2 regions of the Streptosporangium lutulentum genome follow, and region 1 is predicted to be linked to the other one. Evidence: predicted binding sites of a transcription regulator. Region 1 holds the regulator's gene; the other holds the start of a gene.
What was found. Region 1 encodes LexA, which represses DNA repair genes until DNA is damaged. Its sites were predicted from a motif close to TCGAACANNTGTTCGA; they were not measured.

Region 1 (4,208 bases):
TGGACTCCATCTGGTCGTCGACGGCCAGGATGAAACAGGCGCTGACCTGCTGCGGCGAGGCCGTGCCGACGTTGAACCAAACCGGCGAGTTGAAACTGAAGATCTGGTTGACCAGGGCGTGCTTGAGCTCGTGGTCGAAGATCTCGGCGTCTTCCTCGGTGGCGAAGTAGCCGTGCTCGACGGCGGTCTTGGTATAGACGCCCACCACGCGGTCGACGAGCTGCTTGAGGCTCCACTCGCGTTGCGGGGTGCCGACCGCGCCGCGGAAATACTTGGTGGTCACGATGTTGGCGGCGTTGACCGACCAGGACTGGGGGAACTCGACGCCCCGCTGCTCAAAGTTGATCGACCCGTCGCGCCAGTTGGTCATGACGACGTCACGGCGCTCCCAGAGCACCTCATCGTAGGGATGCACTCCAGGTGTGGTGAAGATGCGCTTCATCCTCAAACCCTTGTGCACTCGCTTGCCCCCACGTGTAACCGCACCACTGACGGTTTCCGTCATGACTTCCCCCTTCCGGGGCCCTTGAAGGGCCCTCGAGCCGGATACATCAACGCGCCGCCCTGTCCCCCGGCGCCCGGGGTCTGATTCAGTCTTGCTTGATGGAACGCTCTGTCCGCAGCTGCTCGATCTCCGCCTCGAAGTCGGCGAGGGTCTCGAATCCGCGGTAGACGGAGGCGAACCGTAGGTAGGCCACTTCGTCCAGCTCACGGAGCGGGCCCAGGATCGCGAGCCCGACCTCGTGCGCGGGGATCTCCGCGCACCCGGTCGCCCGGATGCCCTCCTCGACCAGCTGGCCCAGTCGTGCCAGCGAGTCTTCGCCGACCGGCCTGCCCTGGCAGGCCCGCCGAACCCCGGCGACCACTTTGTCCCTGAAGAACGGCTCGGTCACACCACTGCGCTTGCTCACCATGAGCAGCACCGTCTCCTGCGTGGTGAACCTGCGCCCGCACTCCGGGCATGTGCGCCTGCGGCGGATGGCGCCGCCGTCCTCGGTGGAGCGGCTGTCGATGACCCGCGTGTCAGGGTGACGGCAGAACGGACAGTGCACGCGTGTCGCCTCCCTGACCGGCTGAGCGGCTCACTCACCCCATGCACCTCACAGCGCTCGGGAAGAGACGCGTGCGCACGCTCCTCGAATAGTCGAGGTGCGGTAATGGAAACACAATCTATGGTGAAGTATGTCGCCGAAGCCACTAGATGTTGTGGTCCAACGGTAGGAGGGTCGGACCATGAACGCAAGTTAGGAAGACCCTTCGGAGCGAAGTCGCTGATCAGCCGCCGTCGTCCGGCGTGTCGCCCTTCGAAGACCTCCCGAGTGACCCCCTCACGCTTCACGAACCTTCGCTCGACGTTTCGAACGAGACGTCGAAACGACCTCCGGGGGCACCCCCTCAGGGGGTGAGACCGGCGGGCAGGTAGAGCCGGGTCCCGGGCTGGACCACCGAGCCGGACAGCCCGTTGAGATCCATGATCTGGCGAGTCACCCCGTCGGGATCGACCTTTCTCGTCACCGCGTCCACGATCTCCCGCAGTGTGTCGCCCCTCTGCACCACGACCCAGTGCAGGCCCTCGTGGCCTCTCCGCTCGCCCGCCGAGGCGGCGTCGATGCGGCCCCCGATCCAGAGCCCTCCCAAAGTCAGCAGCGCGAGCACCGCCACCACCACAATCCTCCCACGCCGAGTGAGGCGCAGCGGCGCATGAGGACGCCCGGCACCCCTCCGCGAACCCGGCCGCGGGGACGCCACCGCCCGCGAGCGCGGCGCCGGCACGGACCGCGGTTTCGCCGCGGGGCGCGGCGCCTTCGAGGATCTCGACGGCGGCACGGACCGCAACATCCTCACGGACCTCGACGGCGACACGGACTTCGCCTGTGTCGCGGATCTCGGCGCCGGAACGGATCTCGGCGGCGGCACGGACCTCGGCTGTGTCGCGGATCTCAGCGTCGGAACGGACCTTGACCGTGTCGCGGATCTCGATGACGACACGGACCTCGGTGGCGTCGCGGATCTCGATGACGGAACGGCTCCCGACGGCGGCACGGACCGCAGCATCCTCGCGGGCGGCGGCGTTTTCGCGGCCGGCGGTGTTTTCGCGGATTCCGGCGGCGCCACGGATCTCGGTGACGGCACGGATCGCAGTGTCGTCGCGGTCGGCTTCATGATGGCCCCCATCCCTTCGACCTGGCCGAACACATGTCGAAGAAAGATCGGTGAATCGAACACGATGTCGATCGAACTCCCGTACGATGTTGTACACCACGCTGGCATCGATTTCGAGGACATTCGAACTATTGTTTGAGTATGATCTTCGGTCGGAGTACGGTCGCTGTGTGCGACGCAATCAATACAGACCGGGATGCGAGGAGATCGCATGAGCGAGCATGACGAGAACGGTTCGGCCACCGGCGACCTGGCGGTACGCAGACGTGACTCTCTTGGCCTCACCCCCAGGCAGCGGAAGATCCTTGAGGTCATCCGTGATTCCGTGCAGCAGCGCGGCTATCCGCCGTCCATGCGAGAGATCGGTGAGGCGGTGCAGCTCACCAGCACCTCCAGCGTGTCGCACCAGTTGACGGCGTTGCAGCGCAAGGGCTACCTGCGCCGCGATCCGCACCGTCCCCGCGCGCTCGAGGTGCGTCTCCCCGGCGAGCCCGCGTTGTGGGTGGATCCCGGCGCCGGAGACGACGAGGCGCCGGTCAACCGCCCGACCGCGGCCTACGTGCCGCTCGTCGGCCGGATCGCCGCCGGTGGCCCGATTCTCGCCGAGGAGAGCGTCGAAGACGTCTTCGCCCTGCCCAAGCAACTCGTCGGCGAGGGCACGCTCTTCCTGCTCCAGGTGACCGGCGACTCGATGATCGAAGCGGCGATCGCCGACGGCGACTGGGTGGTCGTGCGCCAGCAGCCCGTGGCCGACAACGGCGACGTGGTCGCGGCGATGATCGACGGTGAGGCCACGGTCAAGACCTTCAAGCGCAAGGACGGCCACGTCTGGCTGGTCCCGCACAACTCGAACTACGACCCGATCCCGGGTGACGAGGCCACCGTCCTGGGCAAGGTCGTGGCGGTTCTGCGCAAGCTCTGACGCACACCGCGAGACAACACATCGGAGGGGAGCGAGGCCACCCGGCCAGGGCCACGCTCCCCTCCGGCGTTCAGCGACGCCGGTCCCTGAGCAACTCCACGACCGCGGTTATGTCGGAGTCGCTCCATCCACGCTCGGCGGCTTCCTCGTAGCGCCGTTCGACCAGCCGGGCGATCGGAAGATCAATACCCCTCGACTCCGCGACCTCCACGGTGAGCCGCACGTCCTTGGCACCGAGCGACGTCGTGAACCATCCGCGGTGGTCGTCACCGAGGATGCCGTCGAGCCGGTTGTGCAGGGCGGGCGCGACGGTCGGCCACTGGAAGAGAAACTCCCTCAGCATCGCCTCGTCGAGTCCGGCCGCCTGACCCGTCGCCACCACTTCGGCGATGACGGCGATACCCGACATCATCAGATAGTTGTTCAGAAGCTTGTACGTCAGGGCGTTTCCCGGGTCGCCCCCGCAGTAGTACCAGCGCGTGGCGAAGAGATCCGGCCAGATCGGCTTCAGCCGGTCCACGAGATCGCGTTCGCCTCCCAGCAGCCCCATGGCCTGCCCCTCGACGACGGCCTGAGGCCCTCCGAGGATGGGGGCGGCCACAAAACGGCCTCCCGGCACCAGATCCACCAGCGCGCGGGACGTGTCCGGAGAGACGGTGCTCATATCGGCCACGATCGGCCCTCCGGGATCCGATCCGAGATCGGCCAGCCGGGTCATGACGTCACGGACCGCCCTGTCGTCGGCGAGCGACATCAGCACGGCCTCGGTTCCCCGCGCGGCCTCGATCGGCGAGGACGCCTCCACGGCACCGGCGTCGACGACCTCGGCCGCCTTGCCCGGCGTCCGGTTCCAGATCGTGACCACATGACCGCGTTCGAGCAACCGCAGGGCCAGCGCCCGCCCCATGCTGCCCATCCCCAATACCGATACCCGCATGCCTCTATCCCCCTGTCAGCCGTTGTCCTTCCCTTCCACCACCGGCTACCGAGATGCGGGCCGGCGCCCCGTCGTCGAACCGGGGGTGAGGAGCCACGCGGGAGTGATCTCGGGGGCGCGATCACTCCTTCGGCGAGACTCCGTGGAGTGGAATGGACACACACCGTAACATTCGCGCCGGCCGGC
Region 2 (4,208 bases), 4.7 Mb from region 1:
ACCCGGGCCGGCCGGCGCTTCGGCCGCCGTACGGCCTCCGCGGCGGCGACGGCGGGCCACGGCCGGACCGGCGGGGGTCACTCCACGTCCACCGGCACGCCGCCGGTGATGCGGACGAGTTCCTCGAAGGAGGTGGGGAAGATCGTGTGCGGGTGGCCGGCGGCGGCCCAGACCACCTCGTACTTGCCGAGCCAGGTGTCGACCAGCGTCCTGATGGGGGCGGGATGGCCGATGGGGGAGACCCCGCCGATGACCTGGCCGGTGGCCGCGCGGACGAAGTCGGGCGTGGCCCGCCGTACCTTCGCCACGCCGATCGTCTCGGCGACGAGACCGGTGTTCACCCGGTGGGCGCCGCTGGTCAGCACCAGGAGGGGCTCGCCGTCGGCGTCGAATATCAGGCTGTTGGCGATGGCGCCCACCTCGCAGCCAAGCTGCGCGGCCGCGGTGACGGCGGTGGGAGTGGCCTCGGCGAACACGACGATCTCTCCCGGGACGTTGTGCTCCGCGAGGACGGCGGCGACCTTCTCGACGTTTGGATGCAACTTTTCTGGCACCCGGTCACTCTAAACAGATTGACCGTGGATTACCGCTTCATTACCCGTGGTGGGGATGGCGGATTCGTACGCTATGGTCCCTTGATTCGATCTCTAGCGATGTGAGGGGTTGATTTTACGTGATGGCCGGACAACGGCTCGCGGTGGCCGCGCTCATGACGGCGGGCGCCGTGCTCTTCCCGGCGGATTTCTCGTCCGCCGGCGCCGCGAACGCCCAGACCGTCGCCCCGGCGGCCCCGGTCGCCGTGGCGAAGGCCGAGGTGAGGGATGAGGCGAAGACCGGGGCGTCCAGGTTCGCGGCTCCCGGCAAGACGCTCAAGATCGGGGCCAAGGGCACGGCGGTCAAGGTGCTCCAGACCCGGCTGGCGGAGCTCGGCTACGCGCCGGGCAGGGTGGACGGCCGGTACGGAGGGTCGACGCTGTCGGCGGTCTGGGCCTTCCAGAAGGTCAACGGCATCTCGCCGACCAGCACCGTGGCGAGCGGGACCTGGAAGGCGCTGGAGGCCCCGCGTGCCCCGCAGGTGCTGGTGCCGAAGGGCAAGCCGACCCGGGTCGAGGTGAACCTCGCGAAGCAACTGCTGGTCCTCTACGTCAACGGCAGGGTGAGGCTCATCAGCCACATCTCCTCGGGCAGCGGTGTCGCGTACTGCGAGACGGCCACCTGGGAGGGGAGGTCCCAGCGGTTCTGCGGCGACGCCCGCACGCCGACCGGTGACTACAAGACGACCTGGCGCAGGGACGGCTGGCACAGGTCCTACCTGGGCCAGCTCTACAACCCGATCTTCTTCAACGGCGGCATCGCCTTCCACGGTGCGCTGTCCGTGCCTCTGACGCCCGCTTCCCACGGCTGTGTTCGACTGCCGATGCAGGTGGCGGAGGTCCTTCCCGGTCTGGTCGGCACGGGGGTGCCGGTGCACGTTCGGGGCAGGTTCGTTCGATAGCCGCAGGTGAAGGCCCCGGGAGATTTTGATCTCCCGGGGCCTTCGCGTTTACATGAAGATCGAACTTTTGTTCGTGGTTTCACTTGACACTACGAGTGATCGAATTTATGTTCGATGTAATGACGCGGGGCTCGCGGCCCGCGTCCAGGGCGGTCGATCTGGTCCATGTCGTCGGCGGAGCCGATCGGTCCAGGTCACGGCGGACGGGGAGAGGGGAAGCTCCTCGTCCGGCCGCCCGGTGAATTTGTCGGTGGGGTCTGCGAGTGTGACTTCACCGGCGAAATCGCCGGGAGCCGCTTGCGACCAAGGAGGCTGAAGCACATGACCCCTCGGCTCAGCGATTCCGGTGGGCCCCGGTTGTCCCCCACGGTGCGGGCGCACCTCACAGACGCACGCGACTGCCTCGAAGAGGCGGCCGCCGCCCAGACTTCCGCCACACGTTACGTCGCCGCCCACCTGGCGGCGCTCAGGGCCGCCGCCGCGATCCTGGCCGCACGGCCCCGCCCCATGGACGGCCGCAGGCGTCGCCTTCGCAGCGCCTGGGAGCTGCTGCCCGAGGCCGAGCCCAGGCTGGCCGACTGGGCACCGTACTTCGAGGTGAGCGCGGCCAAACGCGCCTCGGCCGAGGCCGGGATGACGCGCGTGGTGTCGGCGCGGGACGCCGAGGAGCTGATCTCCGAGGCGGAGCGGTTCGTCGTCGCGGTGGAGCAACTGCTCGGCGTGCCCACGCAGCCTCGGCTGCCGGGCCGCGTGCCCCTCGCCGGCTAGCGGAGTGCCCTTCACCGGTCGATCCGTGTTCCTCGCCTGCCGGAGACGAGGAGTGAAGCACTAGGCCGCGGCGGAGGAGGCCGTCGGGTGCGTGACGCGATGGCGCAGCAGGAGCATGGCGGCGTCGTCGCCCAGTGGCCTGCCCACGTGGCGGAGCAGGTCGGCGCGCAGAGAGTCCAGCGCGAGTTGCGGGTCGGCGTCGTTGAGCAGGTGCGCCCGCGAGGACAGGGGATAGAACGCCCCCGACCCGTCACGGGCCTCGATGACCCCGTCGGTGTAGAAGAGAACCTGACCGCCCGGCTCGAACGGGATGTGGTGCGGCACCGGTTCGACGGCCTTCAGAGAGCTCATGCCCAGGGGGAGCGCCTCGTCCGGGGGATCGGCGAACCAGCTCCTGCCGTCGGCGCAGAGCACCATGGGTGACGGGTGGCCGCAGTTGATGACGGAGATGGTGGAGCCGGCGCCGATCTCGGCGAGCACGGCGGTGACGAACTGCTCGCCGGACAGCTCCCGGGTCAGGGCGTTCTCCAGCCGGGCCACCACGCCCTGGAGCTTGCTCTCGTCGTGGGCGGCCTCCCGGAAGGCGCCGAGCACCACCGCGGCGGTCTCCACGGCCTCCAGGCCCTTGCCCTGGACGTCTCCCACGATGATCCGCACTCCGTGCGGGGTGGTGACCACCTCGTAGAGGTCACCGCCGATCCTGGCCTCGGCGGTGGCCGAGGTGTAGGAGACGGCCACGCCGATCCCCGGCCCGGCGCGGCGCGGCACCGGCCGCAGCAGCACCCGCTGGGCGGCCTCCGCGACCGAGCGGACGTCGGCGAGCTGCCGCTCGTGGCGGAGCCGTCCCGCGCTGGCCAGCACGCTGGCCACGGTGACCCCGAGGATGGCGATCATCGTGATGTTGGTGCGGGACGTCCAGAGGATGTCGTTGTAAAGGCCGAGGGCGACGAACAACGCCAGGGCGACGGCGCCGACCAGTGTGGTGCGGGCCAGGCCGCAGGCCACGCTGGCGAAGGCCGGTCCCAGGGCGAGCATGGAGAGCAGCCCGGCCGTGGGGCCGGAGGCGAGGTCGACGACGGCCACCGCGGCCATGACGACGAACGGCAGGAGCTTCAGGGTGTCCTGGGTCCGGGTGGTGCCGATGGACGCCAGCAACCTCAGGAAGGCGCGCGTCCTGGTCGACCCCAGGGCCGCGATGACGGCTTGGCGGCGGTTCTTCGGGCGCGGTCGAGAGTGGTCGTGCCGATCCTCTCCCGAAGTCATGTCCACCACATCTCGCTAAATGCATGTTTGCCTTTTACTACCACAGCCACTGTCGCCTGCGGTGGAAGGAAGGCGATGTTCCGCTGAGAGCAGGATTTCCGGTGGGGTGGGCACGCCGGGACCCGGCGCACCCACAACCGGCGATCGTCAGAAGGACTCGACGGCGCGGCGTGCCTCGGGGTCCAGGACACCCCAGCTGATGAGCTCCTCGGTGAGTTCGGTGGGAGACTTGTCGTAGATCACGGCGAGCGAGCGGAGATCCTCCTGGCGGATGGACAGCACCTTGCCGTTGTAGTCACCGCGCTGGCTCTGAATGGTGGCCGCGTAACGCGCCAGCGCACCCGCCTTCTCCTTGGGGAGCTGGGCGAGGCGCTCAAGGTCGATCACAAGTTTCGGTGTCGGCCCCAGCGGGCTCGGGGCGGCGCCCCCGGGCAGCAGCTCCGAGACCGGAACGCCGTAGAAATCGGCCAGCTCGGCAAGCTTCTGCACGGTGACCGCACGATCGCCGCGCTCGTAGGAGCCGACGACAACCGCCTTCCAACGGCCACGGGACTTCTCTTCGACTCCGTGCAGGGACAGGCCCTGCTGGGTGCGAATGGCGCGGAGTCGTGCGCCCAGCGACTTGGCATACTCAGACGGCATCGGTTGGCCCCCCGGCTCTCTATGTGCTGCTCTCAACTTG

Region 2: the regulator LexA is predicted to act here: its motif matches at 1,555-1,570, upstream of J2853_RS21345 (SAV_6107 family HEPN domain-containing protein).

The regions. Positions count from the first base shown of each region.
Region 1 covers NZ_JAUSQU010000001.1:78,778-82,985, reverse strand. The annotation lists gene J2853_RS00340 (vitamin B12-dependent ribonucleotide reductase) at 1-505, opposite strand, end outside; gene nrdR (transcriptional regulator NrdR) at 591-1,052, opposite strand; gene J2853_RS00330 (LysM peptidoglycan-binding domain-containing protein) at 1,396-1,662, opposite strand; gene lexA (transcriptional repressor LexA) at 2,375-3,085, shown strand; gene J2853_RS00320 (NAD(P)-dependent oxidoreductase) at 3,156-4,022, opposite strand.
Region 2 covers NZ_JAUSQU010000001.1:4,779,648-4,783,855, reverse strand. The annotation lists gene J2853_RS21355 (YbaK/EbsC family protein) at 78-554, opposite strand; gene J2853_RS21350 (L,D-transpeptidase family protein) at 677-1,495, shown strand; gene J2853_RS21345 (SAV_6107 family HEPN domain-containing protein) at 1,817-2,263, shown strand; gene J2853_RS21340 (PP2C family protein-serine/threonine phosphatase) at 2,324-3,526, opposite strand; gene bldD (transcriptional regulator BldD) at 3,674-4,168, opposite strand.